DNA from 3 places in the uncultured Haliea sp. genome. Region 2 is predicted to be linked to each of the others. Evidence: predicted binding sites of a transcription regulator. Region 2 holds the regulator's gene; each other region holds the start of a gene.
What was found. The regulator sigma-54, encoded in region 2, starts transcription at its own class of promoters, with help from an activator protein. The targets are predictions, from matches to a motif close to TGGCACANNNNTTGCNNT.
Positions count from the first base shown of each region.

Region 1: a site for sigma-54 is predicted at 4,538-4,555, ahead of AACZ17_RS15340 (DUF1328 domain-containing protein). Genes of this name have one in related genera too.
Region 3: a site for sigma-54 is predicted at 4,926-4,943, ahead of AACZ17_RS08030 (flagellar basal body-associated FliL family protein). Genes of this name have one in related genera too.

Region 1 covers NZ_CAXBAE010000015.1:44,192-50,525, reverse strand. Annotated here, with positions in the region: gene AACZ17_RS15365 (YdiU family protein) at 1-61, shown strand, start outside; gene AACZ17_RS15360 (tRNA-dihydrouridine synthase) at 170-1,780, shown strand; gene AACZ17_RS15355 (crotonase/enoyl-CoA hydratase family protein) at 1,790-2,665, shown strand; gene AACZ17_RS15350 (sigma-54 dependent transcriptional regulator) at 2,659-4,014, shown strand; gene AACZ17_RS15345 (PRC-barrel domain-containing protein) at 4,039-4,287, opposite strand; gene AACZ17_RS15340 (DUF1328 domain-containing protein) at 4,624-4,791, shown strand; gene AACZ17_RS15335 (hypothetical protein) at 4,872-5,138, shown strand; tRNA gene AACZ17_RS15330 (tRNA-Val) at 5,142-5,218, opposite strand; gene AACZ17_RS15325 (nuclear transport factor 2 family protein) at 5,402-5,857, shown strand; gene AACZ17_RS15320 (HAD-IB family hydrolase) at 5,935-6,334, shown strand, end outside.
Region 2 covers NZ_CAXBAE010000001.1:482,204-488,537, reverse strand. Annotated here, with positions in the region: gene AACZ17_RS02285 (YhdP family protein) at 1-280, shown strand, start outside; gene yjgA (ribosome biogenesis factor YjgA) at 190-771, opposite strand; gene mgtE (magnesium transporter) at 764-2,113, opposite strand; gene AACZ17_RS02270 (HPr family phosphocarrier protein) at 2,210-2,479, opposite strand; gene rapZ (RNase adapter RapZ) at 2,482-3,336, opposite strand; gene ptsN (PTS IIA-like nitrogen regulatory protein PtsN) at 3,345-3,803, opposite strand; gene raiA (ribosome-associated translation inhibitor RaiA) at 3,812-4,099, opposite strand; gene AACZ17_RS02250 (RNA polymerase factor sigma-54) at 4,207-5,694, opposite strand; gene lptB (LPS export ABC transporter ATP-binding protein) at 5,836-6,334, opposite strand, start outside.
Region 3 covers NZ_CAXBAE010000005.1:94,851-101,184, reverse strand. Annotated here, with positions in the region: gene fliF (flagellar basal-body MS-ring/collar protein FliF) at 1-12, shown strand, start outside; gene fliG (flagellar motor switch protein FliG) at 5-1,018, shown strand; gene AACZ17_RS08050 (FliH/SctL family protein) at 1,011-1,610, shown strand; gene AACZ17_RS08045 (FliI/YscN family ATPase) at 1,607-2,977, shown strand; gene fliJ (flagellar export protein FliJ) at 2,974-3,438, shown strand; gene AACZ17_RS08035 (flagellar hook-length control protein FliK) at 3,473-4,792, shown strand; gene AACZ17_RS08030 (flagellar basal body-associated FliL family protein) at 5,007-5,540, shown strand; gene AACZ17_RS08025 (FliM/FliN family flagellar motor switch protein) at 5,548-6,334, shown strand, end outside.

The DNA.
Region 1 (6,334 bases), on a different contig from region 2:
ACACCTGGCCATGCCGCCCGAGGCCGGCCAGCGCGTGCACCAGACCTTCTGCGGCACCTGAGCGCCCTGCGGCCGCTGGCGGCCAAGGCGCGGGGGCACCGCGTTTCGACTCCGCTGGGGCAAGGCAGTATAATGCTGGCTTCACCCAGCCCACGCCTCGAGTGACGCCTTGAACACGCAATTTTTCGGCAAGACCCTTTCCGGTCCCTTCACGATCCCGTCCGGCATCGTGACCACCGCGACCTCGATCATCCAGTACGTGTTCGATCATATGCCGGAAGTCGGCGTGGTCACGACCAAGAGTATCGGCCTGGCACCGCGGCTCGGGAACCGGGAGCCGGTGCTGAGCCAGTACGCTCCGGGCTGTTTCGTGAACGCCGTGGGGCTGACCAACCCCGGCGCCCACGAGTCGGTGGCGCTGCTGGGGCAGCTGCGCGTGCCGGCGGATCGCTTTCTGCTCACCTCCATCTTTGGCGGCAGCCTGGAGGAATTCGTCGAAGTCGCGAAGTTACTCGCGCCGGTTTCCGACGGCCTGGAGCTGAACCTGTCCTGCCCCCACGCCAAGGGCTACGGTATGGCCATGGGGCAGGATCCGGAGATGGTGCGCGCCATCACCGCGGCGGTAAAGGCCGTGGTCGATATCCCCGTCATTCCGAAGCTGACTCCCAATACCCCGAATATCGCCGAGATTGCCCGGGCCGCTGCCGAGGGCGGGGCTGACGCACTCTGCGCCATCAACACCCTGGGGCCGGGCTACACGTCTTCACACGGCCACCCGGTGTTGAGCAACGGCGCCGGTGGCATGTCGGGCAAGGGGGTGCTGCCCATTGCCCTGAAATGTGTGCGCGAGGTGATCGCCGCGACCGGACTGCCCGTCATCGGCTGTGGGGGTGCGAGCAGCGCGGAGGACGTGCGCGCCTTTTTCGACGCCGGCGCCAGCGTGGTGGGCGTGGGTTCTGCGCTGGTGGGCATGACCACCGGCGACATGCAGGCGTACTTCAGCACCCTGCAGCGCGACCTGGACCACAACAGCGACCGGGCCGGAAGCCTGGTGCGCTATGACATCGACATGCAGTTCCGCCCGGTCTCGCTGGTCAGCAATGAGCGGGTGTGTGACGACATTGCCATTCTCACCTTCGACCGCAAGATCAACGTGCAGGCGGGGGAGTTCATTTTCCTGTGGATTCCGGGCCTGGGCGAGAAGCCGTTCTCGGCACTGACCGATGACCCCTTCTCTCTGGTGGTCATCGACCTGGGCGAGTTTACCCACGCGCTGATGGACCTGCCTGTGGGCACCGAAGCCTACGTGCGCGGGCCGCACGGCGTGCCGGTAGAGCCTCCGGAAGACGCGCGCATCATGGCAGTGGCAGGCGGGACAGGGCTGGCTGCCGTCTACCAGATTGCCCGGGATTTCGGCAACGCCGAGATATTTGTCGGGGCGCGCAGCGACGACAGGCTGTACTTCCTCGATGAATGCGCGCAGATTGCAGAGCTGCACGTGGCCACCGACGACGGCAGCGCCGGCTACCACGGCCGCGTCACCGAGTTACTGCGCGAGCGACTGAGTGGCATGCCCGCGGAAGACAGGGATGCGCTGGTGTTTTACAACTGCGGCCCTGAGCCCATGGTGCACGCCGCTGAGGCGGTACAGCGCGAGTTCTGCCAACCCGGGCAGATTTTCAGTGCCATCGACTACCTCACCAAGTGCGGGGTGGGCATCTGCGGAGCCTGCGCCGCGCCGGACGGCCGCCGCGGCTGTGTCGACGGCCCATTTCTATAGGAGCGAATTGTGTATCAGTACCAGACACTCACCACCCAGGTTGAGGATCGGGTTTGCACCCTCACCCTGAACCGTCCCGAGCAGTTGAACGCGTTCACCGTGGAGATGGCCAACGAGCTTATCGATTTTTTCACGCGCGCCAGCGACGATGACGACATCGGCGCCATTGTCGTGACCGGCGCCGGCCGCGCCTTTTGCGCCGGCATGGACCTGTCACCCGACGGCAACACCTTTGGCCTGAATGAAACGCTGACACCCACACTGGCAGACCTGCGCGAGCGCCCTGACGATCCAGAGATCGTCGACGGTGTGCGCGACACCGGCGGCCGGGTCACACTGGCGATTTTCGACTGCAAGAAGCCGGTGATCGGCGCCATCAACGGCGCTGCGGTAGGCATTGGCGCCACCATGACCCTGGCGATGGATATCCGCCTGGCCTCCGACCGTGCGCGCATCGGCTTTGTCTTCGGCAAGCTCGGCATTGTGCCAGAAGCCTGCTCAAGCTGGTTCCTGCCGCGTATCGTCGGTATTCAGCAAGCGCTGGAATGGGTCTACACCGCAGACATCTTCGATGCGCAGGAAGCCATGAGCGGCCGCCTGGTGAAGGCGGTCTATACGCCCGATGAGTTGCTGCCGGCGGCGCGCGCCCTGGCGCAGCGCATCATCACCAACCGCTCGCCGGTGGCCATCGCACTGGCCAGGCAAATGCTGTACCGGAATGCGGCAGCGGAACACCCGCGTGTGGCGCACGAAGTAGATTCCATCGCCATGTTCTATACCAGCCTGGAGGACGGCAAGGAGGGGGTCGCCAGTTTCCGGGAGAAACGCGACCCCAACTTCAGCGGCAAAGCGTCCGCCATGCCCGCCTTCTACCCCTGGTGGTAACGCAGGGCACTGCTGCGCCCCTGGGCCTGATCGTTGACGCCGATCAGGAGACCGTTGATGCACTCTCCGAGCTGCTTACCGCAAAGGGGTTTAGCACCCTGCACTGCGGCACTCTTGTCGAGGCCAGCGAGACCCTCGAGGCACATGCTGACGCTCTAGCGGTGGCCTTCATCGCCCTGGACCTGCCTGACGGAGAAGGCCTCGAATTGCTGGGCAAGAACAGCCTGCTTCGGGACCACACCGATGTCGCCCTGATACATCATGACGATGATCCCGCACGCACGCAGCGCGGTATCCGGGAGCAGGCGAGCTACTTCTTTCGCAAGCCACTGGACGCCGTATTCATCGGCGAAGTGCTTGAGGATATCGGCCGGGAATGCGCGCAGGAGGCGAGCGGGGACGCCGTTGATGACAGCGTGGCCATCGACCAGTTCGGCATGATGCGCGGCAACTCACCGGCGATGCGCAAACTGTACCGCGTAGTGAGGAAGGTGGCACCTTCCAGTGCAACGGTACTCGTGGTGGGTGAAAGCGGCACCGGCAAGGAACTCGCTGCCCAGACCCTGCACCAGATGTCCGGTTCGGAGGGTCCCTTCGTCGCCATGAACTGTGGGGCTATCGCCAGCGAACTGGCGGAAAGCGAGCTCTTCGGCCACGAGAAAGGCAGCTTCAGTGGTGCGGAGCGGCGCCATGCCGGCTACTTTGAAAGGGCAGAGGGCGGCACGCTGCTACTCGACGAGGTGGGGGAGATGCCGCTGGACCTGCAGGTCAAGCTGCTTCGCGTACTGGAAACGGGCAAGTTTCGTCGCGTCGGCGGCACCGAGGACCTGTCGATGAACGTGCGCTTTGTTGCAGCAACCAACCGGGATCCGGAGGCGGCGATTCAAGAGGGCTTGCTGCGTGAAGACCTCTATTTCCGTATTGCGCAGTTCTGCCTGCGCATGCCGCCGCTGCGCGAACGTGACCGGGATATCGCAGGTCTGGCGCACGCGTTCCTGAACGAACTCAACACGGAACACGGCACAGCGAAGCGTTTCTCACCGGATGCCATCGCCACCATTGAAGACTACGCCTGGCCGGGTAACGTGCGCGAGCTGAAAAGCGCCGTAGAGCGGGCTTTTATCCTCGCCGAAGACACGCTCGAGCCGCAGCACCTGCCCGAGGGCCAGATTGAGCAGGCCGGTGAATTCCTGCGCATATCCGTGGGAGAATCACTGCAGCAGACCGAGAAGCAGCAGATCCTCGCGACCATCGAGGCCTGCAAAGGCAACAAGAAGGCGGCTGCTGAAACGCTCGGCATCGCCTTGAAGACGCTGTACAACAAACTCAAGGAATACGAGAAGGATTAGGACACGCGGGCCGGCCCGGGCCCGTCACTCCCGGTTCTCGCGCAACAGTTGCTCTCCCCGAGCCGTCAACACGAAGCCCTGCCTGTGCTTCACCCGGAACATGGCTGCCCAGGGCATGAGTACCGTGCCCCGTTGCGGCAGCGTGATTCGCGCGAAGCGCACAATGCCCGCGGCGGGGTCGATCTGCAGCTCCGAGATCACCCCGACTTCAGAGCCACGGGCATCATACACTCCAGCGCCCAGCAGGTTTGCGGTTGGCGTCGCCTGGTCCATGCTTTCACCCTCTTGCTACGTCATCCGTTGGGGGATGCATAATCCACACCAATATGGATTCCGCGCGCAAATCCGCGTCATCACCACCGCAGGGAGCATCGCCCGCCTCAGCTGCACCACTGTTTTTGTAAAAAGGTGCAGGACCCCCGGTCATTTTTGCAAGTACAGGGCGTCACCTGAGACGCAGCGCATCAACTCACTCCTCGCCAGACCCAAGGTATACAGGGCTTTCAAGCGATCTGAGCGGCTTTGGCACGGTTCTCGCAACAACCCTCTTACAGCCGCTCAGCGTGTCTGCACAACTGGGCACCTGAAGGCGCAACGAGGAGAATTATCATGCTGTACTGGGCACTTATCTTTCTTGTGGTTGGTCTCGTCGCTGGCTTGCTTGGCGCCTCTGGCATTGCCGCCATCGCGAGCCAGATTGCATGGATACTGTTCGTCATCGGTATCGTGCTGCTGGTCATCCACCTGGTGACTGGTCGCAAGCCGCCGGCGCCATAACAGCTGCCAATCGGGGTCGCAAGGCCCCGACTTTTCATCGAACGCCGAGAAAACCCACGACCCACATTGGAGGTTCCACCATGTCACTACTCGACTCAGCTACCGAAATGATTGAGAAACGAATGGAGCAACTGAATCACAAGATCGAAGCAGAGCAGGCCGAGGCGGAACGTAAAATGGCCGAAGCCGAAAGCGAAAAAGCGCGGGCGGACATGCAAACCGAGCTCAAGGAGCGCACCCGAAAGCTGCAGGAGCAGATCGATGACGCGGGACAGAAACTCGCCGATGCGAAATCTGCCAGCGAATCGCGCTTGCAGGAGATCGTGGACAGTTTTAGGGGGAAGTAAGGGTGGTAGGACCAGGCGGATTCGAACCGCCGACCTCTACCATGTCAAGGTAGCGCTCTAACCAACTGAGCTATGGTCCTGTCGTGAGGGCCGCGATTATAAAGCTGCCGCGAGGATTCCTCAACCAGTTTCGCGGGCAAGGTTTTTGCCGCGACCGGGGCTTTCACTCCGCCAAGGGTGAACCGGGAAACGCGACTGTGGCGCCGCAAAACCGAATGCGTATACACTCCACTGTCCAGTCATTCGAATAACAGGACATTGGTATGTTTGATAACGAGCACCCGGCGCGGCGAGCAGCCCTGCTCTCGCGCGAGTACGTTCACAGCAAGAACAAGGCCGGATGGCTGGGCCTCTACGCTGAGGACGCGATCATCGAGGACCCTATTGGGGTCTCGCACATTGACCCGGCCGGCAAGGGGCACCGTGGGCCCGCGGCACGAGAAGCCTTCTGGGACAACTTCATAGCGCCGGTGGACATCCGCATCGAGATTCTTGAATCCTTTGCCGCGGGCAACGAGGTTGCCAACCTGGTCACGCTGACCATCACTATCGACGGCGGCGAAGGCAAAACCTTGCAGCAGAAGGTGCACGGTGTGTTCACCTATCACGTCGATGACGCCGGCAAGCTGCTGTCGCTGCGTGGTTACTGGGAGACCGATGACCCGCGCAATGCCCTGATGCAGGTCGCTGCGGATGGCACGTTGACCCCGCTTGCCTGAACGCTTCCCTCTCACAAGCGGGATGATATGCTTGAAGGCATAACAGGCGACTACACACTGGCGCGGCGGGGATCGGCATGGCAAGTGTTCAACAACTTCTCAGGGATATAGCGGCCGCGCCGGATGGTCCAGCCATTGCCGCCATATTCGATTTCGACGGCACGATTATCTCCGGCTACTCCGCAACCTCGTTCATCCGCGAACAGTTGCGGCGCGGCGACCTGCAAACCCGGGAGCTGCTGGAACTGGCCCAGGCCATGACCAGCTTCGGGCTGGGCAACCTCGGCTTTTCCGCCATGATGACCGTGACAACCCAGTTCCTGCGCGGCATCACCGAAGCCAGCTACGAAGATCTCGGGGAAACGCTGTACAACGACCAGCTCGCGCGTCGCATCTACCCGGAATCGCGCGCCCTGATCAATGCCCACCTGGCCAAGGGGCACACCGTCGCCGTGATTTCCTCGGCCACGCCATACC
Region 2 (6,334 bases):
CGGGCTACCGGTTGCCGCGGGGGTGTTCGTGGTCAGCAAACTGTTCGAAAAACAGGTGTCCCAGTTATCCAGTGCGGTCTATGGTATTTCCGGCACCTGGCAGGAACCGGAGGTGCGGCTGGACCGGATATTTGACACCAGCGATGGCACTGCGCCTGTGGAAGCTGTGCCGGCGCCGGGCGAGGTCGCTCAGGATTCGTCGGCGTCGTCTGCTGCTGCATCCAGCGCATCGCCATCGCCTTCGCCATCGCCGGCCGCGGACGCCAGCTCGCGCAAATAGCGAAACAGCTTGCGCGCAGCCGCCGGTGCCTGCCCCCGTTTCTGTTCACGTTGGGCTTGCAGCAGCAAATTGCGCAGGTGTTGACGGTCGGTATCGGGCCAGCGCTCGACAACGTCGCCAATCACCTCCGGGCCCTCATCGAGGAGGCGGTCTCGCAGCGCTTCCAGCCCCTGGAAGTGGGCGGCGGCACGGTGCTGCTCCTGATGCATGGCGCTCAGCGCGGCTGCGATCGGCTCGGCATCAATGTCGCGCATGAGTTTGCCAATGAACTGCAGGTGGCGGCGCCGGGCGCTGTTCGATGTGATGCGCTGGGCCTCGGCGATGGCTTCCAGCAGGCGAGTATCTTCGATCGGCACCTTCTGCAACTGCTTGTCGCTGAGCGCGGTGAGCGCTTCGCCCAGGTTCTGCAGTGCGGTCATGCGTCGCTTCAGCTCGCTTTTACTGGGCGGCTCGAATTCGTCGTGCTCATCGGGGGGGGTGTAATCAGGCATAGAACCAGGTCGCCAGGCCGAGGAATGAAAAGAAGCCGACCACGTCAGTGACCGTCGTCAGCACCACGCCACCCGCCAGCGCCGGATCGATTTTGAGTCGCTTCAGCAGCAGGGGCAGGGCCGCGCCGGTAAACGCGGCGGTGACCAGGTTGATGATGATGGCCAGGGCGATGATCAGGCCCAGGGTCCAGTCCTGGAACCAGGCGGAGGCGGCGACCGCCACCACGCCGGCCCACAACAGGCCGTTGAGGATCCCCGCACCCACCTCGCGGTGGATCAGCCAGGATTCGTTGTTCTTGCTGACCTGTCCCAGGGCGATACCGCGCACCATCACCGTCAGCGTCTGGGTCCCGGCGATGCCCCCCATTGAGGCCACGATCGGCATCAGTACCGCCAGCGCCACCACTTTTTCGATGGTGTCCTGAAAGATGTTGATGACCGAGGCGGCAATAAACGCCGTGATCAGGTTGATGCCAAGCCAGATGGCACGCCTGCTCGCGGTGTTGAGCACCGGCGCGAAGGTGTCGGTATCTTCTGCCAGGCCCGCCATCGACGTCAGCGAGTGATCGGCGTCTTCGCGGATCACGTCGACCACGTCGTCAATGGTGATACGGCCGAGCAGACGTCCGTCATCGTCCACTACCGGGGCCGAGACCCAGTCATTGCGCTCGAACAGGCGCGCCACTTCATCGTCCGGCATGGAGGCGGGAATCGGCGGAACATCGGTGAGCATCATTTCCCGCACAGTGGCCGAGGGGTCGGACACCAGCAGCGTGTTTAGCGGCAGCAGGCCGATAAACTGGTCATTGCGATTGACGACAATCAGATTGTCGGTCATGGCGGGTATCTCGGTGTGCCGGCGCAGGTAGCGCAGCACCACATCCAGCGTCAGGGGCGGGCGGATGGTGATGGTGTCCGTGCTCATCAGGCCGCCGGCAGTGTCGTCCGGATAGTTCATGACCTGTTCCAGGCGGGCGCGGTCCCGGTGGTCCATCGAGTCGAGAACTTCGCGCGTTATCCGGTCCGGGAGCTGTTGCAGGATGTCGGCGAGGTCGTCGTCCTGCAGGTGTTCGGTAATCTGCGCGACTTCCGCCGCATCCATGTCGCTGAGGAAATGCACCCGGAGCTCGTCGCCGAGCTCATTGATGACGTCGCCTTCGTTCTCCAGTTCCACCATCTGCCACAGGATGTGGCGGAATTTGGGCGGCGAAGACTCCAGCAGGTGGGCGACATCGGCAGCAGGCAGTCCATTGAGCATGCGTTTGACGTCAGCGAACGTGCCACTCCCCAGTGCCTGGGACAGGCGTTCGAGTCTTGCCTGTGATGATGAGGGCTGCGCCATGGCTTACGGGTCCGCGGAAAAGGTGCTGGTGGCAATGCAGCGCAGATTATCCGGCAAAGCGCCGGGCGTAACAATGTGGCGGGGGGTCAGTGTGACCTATTCACCTTCATCAAACCGGTTTTCGACCAGCGTGCGCAATGCCTCCAGGGCAGCTTCCTCGTCGTGGCCATCGACCTCGATGTCGAGCACGGTGCCTTGCCCTGCCGCCAGCATCATGATGGACATGATGCTTTTGCCGTCGACCATCTCGCCATTGCGGCCCGCCCGTACAGTGCTGCTGTAGGCCGCAGTACAGCTCACGAACTTGGCGGCGGCGCGTGCATGCAAGCCGAGTTTGTTGATGATGGTGAGTTGCGCTTGAATCACGGTTACTGCAGTTCCCGGTGGCGAATATGAACCTGCGGGTACCGCTCCTTGTAGTGCCGGTAGAGCCTGGCCGCAAGATATACTGACCGATGTTGACCACCGGTACAACCGATCGCCACCGTCATGTAGCTGCGGTTGCTGTCCCGGTACTGCGGCAGCCAGCGATCCAGGTAGTCACAAATGCTCTCGAACAGCTCGCCGGTCATCGGCTGTGCTTCGAGGAAGTCCTGCACTTCCGTGTCCAGTCCATTCTGCAGACGCAGTTCTTTCACCCAGTGGGGGTTGGGCAGCATGCGCACGTCGAACACCAGGTCGGCATCCGTGGGCACGCCGCGTTTGAAGCCAAAGGACTGGATCAGCACTGACATGCTGCCCGAGCTCTCGCCGATCAGTCGCTGCCGTACGGCATCCCGCAGTTCGTAGATGGTCAGCTGGCTGGTGTCCAGTACCAGCGCGGCGGCGCTGGCGATGGGTTCAAGCAACTCGCGCTCGCGCTCGATGGCTTCTGCCAAAGGCATCTGTTCGCCACTCAGGGGGTGTTTGCGCCGGGTTTCGCTGAAGCGCTTGATGAGCACGCTGTCCTGCGCGTCCAGAAACAGGATCTCGCTGTTCACACTGTCCGGTAACGCGTCGACGATGGCGTTGAAGTCCTCGAGATTGCGCCAGGCATTGCGTGCATCAATGCACACCGCGGCGCCGCGGAAATGCTCAAATCCCGGGCGGCTGGCCTCATCGACCAGGGCGGGCAGCAGGGCGGCAGGGAGGTTGTCGATACAGTAAAAGCCCTCGTCCTCCAGCTGATGCAGGGCGGTACTTTTGCCCGACCCGGAGCGGCCTGAAATGATCACCAGGTGCATGGCGCGGGTCAGGCCTGCCACTCGGTCGCCCGCCGGAACAGCGTGGCACTGTCGGGGGCATCGCGCAATGCGTCGCAGAAGCTGGACTGGCTGAACAGGCGGGCGATGCGCGCCAGTATGTCGAGGTGGGCCTGGTGGGCCTCTTCAGGCACCAGAAGCACAAACAGGATATCCACCGGCAGGTCGTCCGGTGCGTCAAAGTCAATCGGCTCCTCCAGTGTGACCAGGCAGCCGATGGGCTGACTGCAATTGGCGATGCGGCAATGCGGGATGGCAATACCGGCACCCAGACCGGTACTGCCCAGGCGCTCGCGCGCGATGAGCTGGGCGAAGATATCCGCCTCGGCAAGCTCCGGACTGGTGTCGCTGACCACACTGGCCAGCGTTTCAAAGAGCCTTTTTTTACTGCTGCCGGGGGCACGGCAGACCGTGCGCCCCGGCGTCAGCAGTTCAGAAAGAACGTGCATGAAAGTTCCTAACGGGCTCGCGCCTTTTCCTTGTGTTTGATGAGCTGGCGGTCGAGCTTGTCGGCCAGTGCGTCAATCGCTGCATACATGTCCTCTGACTCCGCTGCGGCAAAGATGTCCGCGCCTGAAATGTGCACGTTGGCCTCGGCCTTCTGCACCATTTTTTCCACAATCAGGGTGACTTCGGTATTGGTTATCTGGTCGAAATGTCGCTGCAGGCGCTCGAACTTACTCTCCACATATTCACGCAGCGCATGGGTAACCTCTACGTGGTGTCCGCTGACGTTCAATTGCATACCTGACTCCTTCTTCTCATGAAAGCCGGGCTTGTCGCCCGGAACCGGTGTGCCGCGCTCTGCCGGCGGCAACCTGACCACGTACTGCCGGGCAGTACACTGATAGTCTAGACCAATCTCTTGCGCTCATTGGAGGGCGGGATCATCAACATCTCGCGATATTTCGCCACCGTGCGGCGCGCCACCTGCAGACCCTGCTCCTCCAGCACGGCGGCAATCTTGCTGTCGCTGAGCGGTTTGCGCGGGTTTTCCGCCGCCACCAGCTTGCGAATCAGCGCCTTGATCGCGGTGGAAGAGGCCTCGCCACCTTCAGTGGTGCCCACGTGGCTGGAGAAGAAATATTTCAGTTCGAAAATACCCCTCGGCGTGTGCATGTACTTGCGTGTTGTGGCGCGGGATATGGTCGATTCGTGCATCTCGATGGCGTCCGCAATGTCATGCAGCACCAACGGCTTCATGGCCTCTTCGCCATACTCAAGGAAATTGCGCTGGTGTTCCACGATCTTGCTCGCCACTTTCATCAGTGTTTCGTTGCGGCTGTGCAGGCTTTTCAGGAACCAGCGGGCTTCCTGCAGGTTGTCCTTCAGGAAGGTGTTGTCGGCACTGCTGTCGGCGCGACGTATCAGGCTGGCATAGCTGTCATTGATGCGCAGCTTGGGCGCAATGTCAGGGTTGAGCTCGACCACCCAGCGGCCGTTGCGCTTGCTCACGAAAACATCAGGCACCACATACTCCGTGGTGTCTTCGCCAACGCTCTGCCCCGGGTTTGGATCCAGGGTGCGGATCAGGTCCAGCACCTCTTTCAGCTGGGCTTCGCTGAGGCGCATGCGACGCATGATCTGCTTGTAGTCGCCGCTGCCCAGTTGTGCCATGTGCCGGCTGATCATCAGCCGAGCCTGTTCCACGCAGGGCGTACCCGGGGGAAGCTGTTGCAGCTGCACAAGCAGGCATTCCTGCAGGTCGCGTGTACAGACACCGGCCGGCTCAAACTGCTGCAGGCAGTGCAGCACCGCCACGACCTCGTCGAGGTCGATGTCCAGATCCGGCGTCAGCGACTCATGGATATCCTCGATACTGCTCTGCAGGCGTCCGTTGGCGTCGGTCGCATCGATAATGGCCATGGCGATGATGCGATCAGTGTCCGACAGGCGAGTGAGGTTCAGTTGCCAGAGCAGCTGGTCCTGCAGACTGTCGCGGGCGTTGTTGCGCGCGTCAAAATCGCCGTCAAACCCATCCTCTCCCTGGCTCGCGGGGGCCGAGGAGGAGGGCAGCAGGTCATCCCACTGGGTGTCGACAGGGAGTTCATCGGGGAGGGTGTCGGTTTGCCATTCGTCAGCGCTAGCGGCGACGTCGCGCTCTGCCTGTTCCGGAGTGGCTTCTCCGGTGGACTGGCTGTTCTCGGTCGCCAGCGCGCGGGCTTCAGCCTCGGCGTCGTAGTCGTCCTCGGCAAGTTCCAGCAGTGGGTTACTGTCCAGCGCCTGCTGGATCTCCTGCTGCAAATCCAGGGTGCTCAGCTGCAGCAGCTTGATGGCCTGTTGCAGCTGCGGCGTCATTGTCAGCTGTTGGCCAAGCTTGAGTTGAAGCGACTGTTTCATCAACGTACTGGATTCATCCCGGGTACCGCCGCGGGTTGGCTGTGATGCCAGTGTAGCGCTGGCGCAGGTAGCCGCGCAACAGAATGGCGCGAAATTTGCTTGCGGGATTGTGGAGGCGCGGGGCAGGGGTGAGGCCCTGCGTCAAAGCCTGAAGTGCTCGCCCAGATAGACCTTGCGCACGCGGGGGTTTTCCAGCACTTCCTGGGCATTTCCCTCGGCGATGATATGCCCCTCGCCGACGATGTAGGCACGCTCGCAGATGTCGAGGGTTTCGCGGACGTTGTGGTCTGTGATCAACACGCCTATGCCGCGCTTGCGCAGATGAATGATGATGTCCTTGATATCGGAAACCGAGATCGGGTCCACGCCGGCGAAGGGTTCGTCAAGCAGGATGAAGTCGGGCTCGGTCGCCAGTGCGCGGGCGATTTCCACGCGGCGCCGCTCGCCTCCGGACAGTGCCTGGCCGAGGCTGGTGCGCAGGTGAGTCAGGTGGAACTCCTCCAGCAGCCGGTCGCAGTGTGCCAGTCGCTCGGCCTTGCCCAGGTCGGGCCGCGTTTCGAGAATCGCGAGCAGGTTGTCCTGCACGCTCAGCTTGCGGAAAATGGAGGCCTCCTGGGGCAGGTAGCCAAGCCCGCGGCGC
Region 3 (6,334 bases), on a different contig from region 2:
GGCGATGGCTGATGCCGCAGGGGCCGGTTTGAGCGGCGCGCAGCGCGCCGCCGTATTTTTGCTGGGGGTTGGTGAGGAGTCTGCCACCGCCATCATGCGGCATATGGAACCGCGCGAAGTGCAGCGGATCGGCGAGGCCATGGCCTCCCTCTCGTCCATCTCCAATGAACAGGTGGAGGCGGTACTCGCGGCGTTTCACGAAGATGCCAGCGCGCTGAACCCGCTGGGCCTCGGCGCCCCCGAGTTCACCCGTCGGGTGTTGACCAATGCATTGGGCGAGAGCAAGGCGCGTTCCATGCTGGCCAAGGTGATGCCCGGCAAGCAGCAGACCTCCGGCATCGAGGCCCTGAAGTGGATGGACCCGGGTGCCGTGGCCGAGCTGCTGGAGGACGAACACCCGCAAATCATCGCTATCGTGCTGGCCTCGCTGGATGAAGAACAGTCGGCCCAGGTGCTGGTGAACATTCCCGAGCCGGTGCGCAGTGAGGCACTGCTGCGCGTGGCCCGCCTGCAGGTCATCGACCCGGCGGCGATGGAAGAGCTGGACAAGGTGCTGGAAAAGCAGCTGGGCAAGGTGCGCAAGACCCCACCGCGCTCGGTCAACGGCATGACCAGTGCTGCGGCCATCCTGAACAACGTCAAGGCTGACGTCGAGTCGGAACTGCTCGGCGCGCTCAAGGAGGCCGACGCGGAACTCGGTGAAAAAGTCGGTGAGCTGATGTTCGTGTTCGACAACCTGATGGAACTCGACGACCGCGGCATGCAGCGCCTGATTCGCGAAATCGCGGTCGACAGCCTGGTGATTGCGCTGAAAGGCGTGGACGACCGCCTGCAGGACAAGTTTTTCAACAACATGTCCTCCCGCGCCGCCGATATGCTGCGCGAAGACCTCGAGGCCAAGGGCCCGGTGAAGCTGTCCGAAGTGGAGGCGGCGCAGAAGGAAATTCTTGCGGTAGCGGCTCGCCTGTCGGACGAAGGCGAAATCACGCTGGGCAAAGGGGGCGATGATTTTGTCTGACCCCGGTCGTCCGCGCAGCTGGCAGCCACCGCCACTCCAGGATGCGGCCCCCGCGGCCGCGGTACCGGATACCGCGGCCATCGCCGAGCGCGCGCGTGCTGAAGGCTATGCTGCCGGGCACGCCGAGGGGCTTGCGGCAGGGCGCGCCAGGGCCGCGGCCACGGCAGCCGAACTGGCTGCCCTGCTGGGCAACATGGCCGCGCCGTTTCGCCAGCAGGAGGCCGATCTGCTGCGTGAGCTCTCCGAACTTGTCGTGCGCGTGGCAACCGCCGTGGTGCGACGTGAACTGGAGACCTCGCCGGGCGCCATTCAGGACGTGCTGGCGGAGGCACTGGAGATTCTGGAGGCGGTCGAGGGGCCGGTAGATGTGCACCTGCATCCGGCCGATGCCGCCCTGGTGCGGGAGTGGCTGGCGAACGAACTGCCGAAGCTGGCGGTCACCCTGCACACCGACGCCACGCTGCTGCGTGGAGGCTGTCGTGTGGCCACCGCCGAGAGCTATGTGGATGCTTCTACCGAGCGGCGGCTAGAGGAAGTGTTGCGGGCGCTGCGCGAGAGCCGCGGTGCCGTGGGTGGAGCAACAGAGACATGAGCGCAGTGGCGGATCTGGAGGCCGAGCGGGTGAGCCGCCTGCAGCGCCAGATCGCCGGCCTGGGCGCCCGCGTGAGTGCGGTAACGCCCATTCGCGAGGGTCGCCTGGTGCGTATGGTCGGCACGCGGCTGGAAGTGGCCGGGTGCACCGGTGCGGTGGGCAGCCGCTGCAGTATTCAGGCGGAAGAACAGCGCAGCGTGGAAGCCGAGGTGGTGGGCTTTTCCGAGGGTCGGCTGATTCTCATGCCGGAGGGCAGCCTGCACGGGGTGATGCTCGGTGCGCGCGTGCGCCCGCTGGGCTTCAGTCACCGGGTTGGCGTCGACGAGCACCTGTTGGGCCGTGTTATCAACGGCGCTGGCCATCTCCTGGACGGTGGCCCCACGGTGATGTTCCGCGACTACGCGCCCCTGCGCGGCGGTGCCATCAATCCGCTGGCACGCGGCTCCGTGCGCGAACCGCTGGATGTTGGCGTGCAGGCGATCAACGCGCTGGCGACCATTGGCCGCGGGCAACGCCTGGGCCTGTTTGCCGGCAGCGGGGTGGGCAAGAGCACGCTGCTGGGCATGATGACCCGGCACACGGCCGCGGATGTCATCGTGGTCGGGCTGGTGGGCGAGCGCGGGCGCGAGGTACGGGAATTCGTGGATGAAATCCTCGGGCCTGAGGGGCTGCGGCGTGCGGTGGTGGTGGCAACGCCGGCGGATGACCCGCCCCTGATGCGGGTGCACGGCGCCTGGCGCGCCACCGCCATCGCGGAGCACTTCCGCCGGCAGGGCAAGAATGTTCTGCTGTTGCTGGATTCGCTGACCCGCTTTGCCCAGGCACAGCGTGAAATCGGCCTGGCCGCCGGCGAGCCGCCGGTCGCCAAGGGCTATCCGCCCTCGGTGTTTTCGCTGCTGCCGGCGCTGGTGGAGCGCGCGGGCAATACCGAGGAGGGCTCCATCACTGCCATCTACACGGTATTGGTCGAGGGGGATGACCTGGCAGACCCGATCGCCGATTCGGCACGCGCCATTCTCGACGGCCACATTGTGCTGTCGCGGCAGCTGGCGGACTCCGGCATGTTCCCGGCCTTCGATATCGAAGCCTCCATCAGCCGCTCAATGGTCAATGTGGTGGACCCGGCACAGCTACAGTTGGCACGGCAGCTCAAGGAGTTGTATTCTGTGTGGCGGGAGAATCGAGACCTGATAACCATCGGTGCCTACGAACGCGGCACCGACCCGGCCATCGACCGGGCCCTGGGCGCGATAGGCCCGTTGCGTGCGCTGATCAGCCAACCCTGGAATGAGAAACGGGATATGCAGCACAGCCTTAACGCACTGCTCGACACCGCCCGGGCCGCAGGCCTCGGAGGCCAGTCATGACCGCTCCGGATAAACTCGACAAGGTCGTCACCGTGGCTCGCGCCGACCAGGCCGGCGCGGCGCGCAACCTGCAGGAACAGCAGGCGCACCACAGTCGCAACAACGACCAGCTCAATCAGCTGAGGCGCTTCGCCGACGAATACGAACAGCAGCTGCGCGAGATGTCGGCGTCGGGTATGGCCGCGGCGCAACTGCAGGATTATCGTCAGTTCCTGTCCAACTTAAACGACGCCATTCGCCTGCAGCTCAGCACCGTCGCGGAGAGCACCGAGAAGCTGCAGCAGCAGCGCCAGGACTGGATGCAGAAATCGCTGCAGACCTCCACCCTCGAGGACTTTGTCGCGCGCCGGCGCATTCTCGCCCAGGAACATGCTGAGCGCGTGGAACAGCGCGCCGTGGACGAGCGGTTCAACGCCGGGTTTGTGCCACCCGGTCAGGAGCCCCCCGGCTCTGGCACGTAATTTGCTGAATCTCCTGTAACACGGGAGACCCTACATGATCACGGTACTGCAAAGCCTGCCTGTTGCCAGCTCGGACGCCGCCGCTGCGCCCGGTAATACAGCTCAGGATGGCGCTGAAAACGGATTTTCGCAGATGTTCGCAGCCGCTCGCGCGGCCTCAGCGGACAAGCCTGCCGCCGACGCCAGGGGCGGCAATGCCGCGCCCTCCCGCGGCAGCACTTTGCCGCCTGACGCCGCAGAGGCAGCTCTTGCCCCCCCGCCGGTCGGCACCGCGGGCGCTGCGGCGGAGCCGCCCACCGCTGCCTGGCAGTCCTTTACGCTTTCCCTGCAGGCACTCGCGGAGCCCGGTCTGGAGGGCGCCGGCCAGGCATCGGCTGCCACGAGTGACCTGGTTGCGGCGGGCGCCGGTGACGCGGCACTGCCGGGAGACGCGACGCCATCACCGGCGAACCCGGCCCTTCCCCTGCCTGTCGCCACCGCTGAAGCGGCGCTGCGCGGCGATTTACCGGGAGCATTGGAGGGCAGCGTCCGCGCCAATGTCACCACCGGGGCAGCAACGCCTTTGGGCTCGTCAGTACCGGCGGCACCTGAGGCTGCCGCTGACCTGTTGCCGGGAGCGGGCACACGCGAGGCCAACAGCCGGGCGGAGAGGGTGGTTGCGCCCGCAGCAACCGCCACAGCGGCGGAGGAGTCCGGCATGCTGGCGGCGGCTGAGCGTGCACGCGGCGAGGAGGCGGCAGTGCTGCAGGGCCTGCGCCAGCGCGCCGTGGAAGGCGCTGTTGATGCCCCGCGTCTGGCCTCCGCGTCCGGCAATGTGGACGCTGCTGCGCTCAACACACCGGTAACGGCCGCGGCACAGGGTGCCGCTGCGCAGGCCGACGCCCAGGCCCCTGCCGCTCCGCGCACGCCCGCCCAGCTGGCAATGACACACACGCCCCAGGATCCGGAGTTCACCGGCGAACTGGCCAACCGCTTGCAGGTGTTCGCCCGCAATGGTGGCCACGAGGCGACGCTGCAGCTGCACCCCGCGGACCTGGGTCGCCTGCAGGTGTCTATCACCACTGAGGGCGACCAGGCGCGTGTGCTGTTCGTGGCGGATTCCGCCGCAGCCCGGGATGCCATTGAACAGTCCCTGCCGCGCTTGCGTGAAATGCTCGCCCAGAGCGGCCTGCAGCTGGCCCACAGTGACGTGTCCAGCCAGTCGCAGGGCAGTGGCGACAGCCAGCGTGACGCCGTCGGCGGGTCGCGCCAGGCAGCAGCTGACGACAGCGGCGACGGGTTTCTCTCCGGCGCCGCGGAATCCGCGTCCCAGCCCGCCGCTGCCGGCGCGCGCCTGGTCGACTACTACATTTAACTTCCCGCCTTTTTCAGTCTAGTATGCCCGCAGGCTGCCCCCGGGCAGCCACGCGGGCGCGGGGTGTCAAAATACTGGCACTCGCCGCACACTCTGCGCCTTAACTGTTTGTAATCATTAGAAATAATTTTTCTGGTATAGCTCTTGCTTCAGGGGATGTTGCTGACCTATGGCGGCATTCGGCAGGGCTGCCGGTCAGTTGCGAGGAGCAAGCATGGCTGCAAAAGAAGATCTCAATCTCGGCAAGGGTAATGGCGCGGGTGATGCCGACAAGGCGTCAGGCGGCGGCAAGGGTAAATTGATTGCCATCATTGCGGTGGTGGTCGTGCTGCTGGGTGGCGGGGGGGCTGCGGCCTTCCTGTTGCTGGGCAACAATGACGACGCGGCGACTGAGGTGGCGGGGGCAGAGCCCGCAGCGCCCAAGGTCGAGGAGCGTGAGGCGGCGTACATGCCGCTGGAGAAGTTCCTGGTCAATTTCGACCACAAGGGCGGTATGCGCTATATCCAGACCGATATCCAGTTGATGGCCTACGAGCCCGCAGCCCTGGAAAACGCCCAGCGCAACATGCCCGCGGTGCGCAACCGGCTGATCATGCTGCTCAGCGACCAGGATTTTGATGCGCTGCGCACGGTGGAGGGCAAGGAGACGCTGCGCCAGGATGTGCTGAAGGCCGTCAATGAGGTGCTCAAGCTGTCCGGGCAGGATGCCGTGCAGGACGTCTACTTCACATCCTTCGTGTTGCAATAGGTCCGGTATGGCTGGCAGCGATCTGCTCTCCGAAGGCGAACTCGATGCTCTGACCGGCGGCAATACCGCTGACAGTGGCGGCTATCGCGCCTTCGACTTCACCGCTCGCGAGCAATCGCTGCTCAACCAGCTGACGCTGTTGCCCCCCCTGCAGGAGAGGCAGGCTGAACAGCTTGCACAGGGCCTGGAGGATGTGTTCGGCAGTGAGTTCGAGGTGGCGGCCGCGGGCTTGCGGGTGCTCTCCTGCGAGGAGCTTCTGGCATCGCTGGCGGAAAGCGTGGCGGTGTCCACGCTGGAGCTGGCACCGCTGGCCGGCCACGGTCATGTGGTGTGTCCGGCACCGCTGCTGTCCCAACTGGTCAACGATTATTTCGGCGGGGTGCGCGGCGGCAGCGTCGCCAACCTGCCGCGCACAGCCCTGACGCCCAGCGAGCTGCGGCTGGCCGAGCGTGTCGCAGAACAGGTGACAGGGTCGCTGGTCGCCGCCTGGGCCGACAAACTGCCGCTGGAGCCGGGCGAAGCGCATACCGCGCCCCATGTGGATGCCATCGCCTCGCTGCCCTCCGGCGACAAGCTGGTGCAGATGGTGTTTGCCGTCACCCTCAACGCGTTGACGACAGACGTCGCCCTGCTCTTGCCCTTCGCGGCACTCGAGCCCTGGAAACAGCGCTTTAGCGCACCGCGCAAAGCCGCGGCGGAGGACGCCGGGCAGGGCTGGGGCCCGCACCTGCGTCGGGAACTGCCCGCGGTGAAGGTGGATGTTGCGGTGATGCTTGCCAGCCGCGAACTCACCC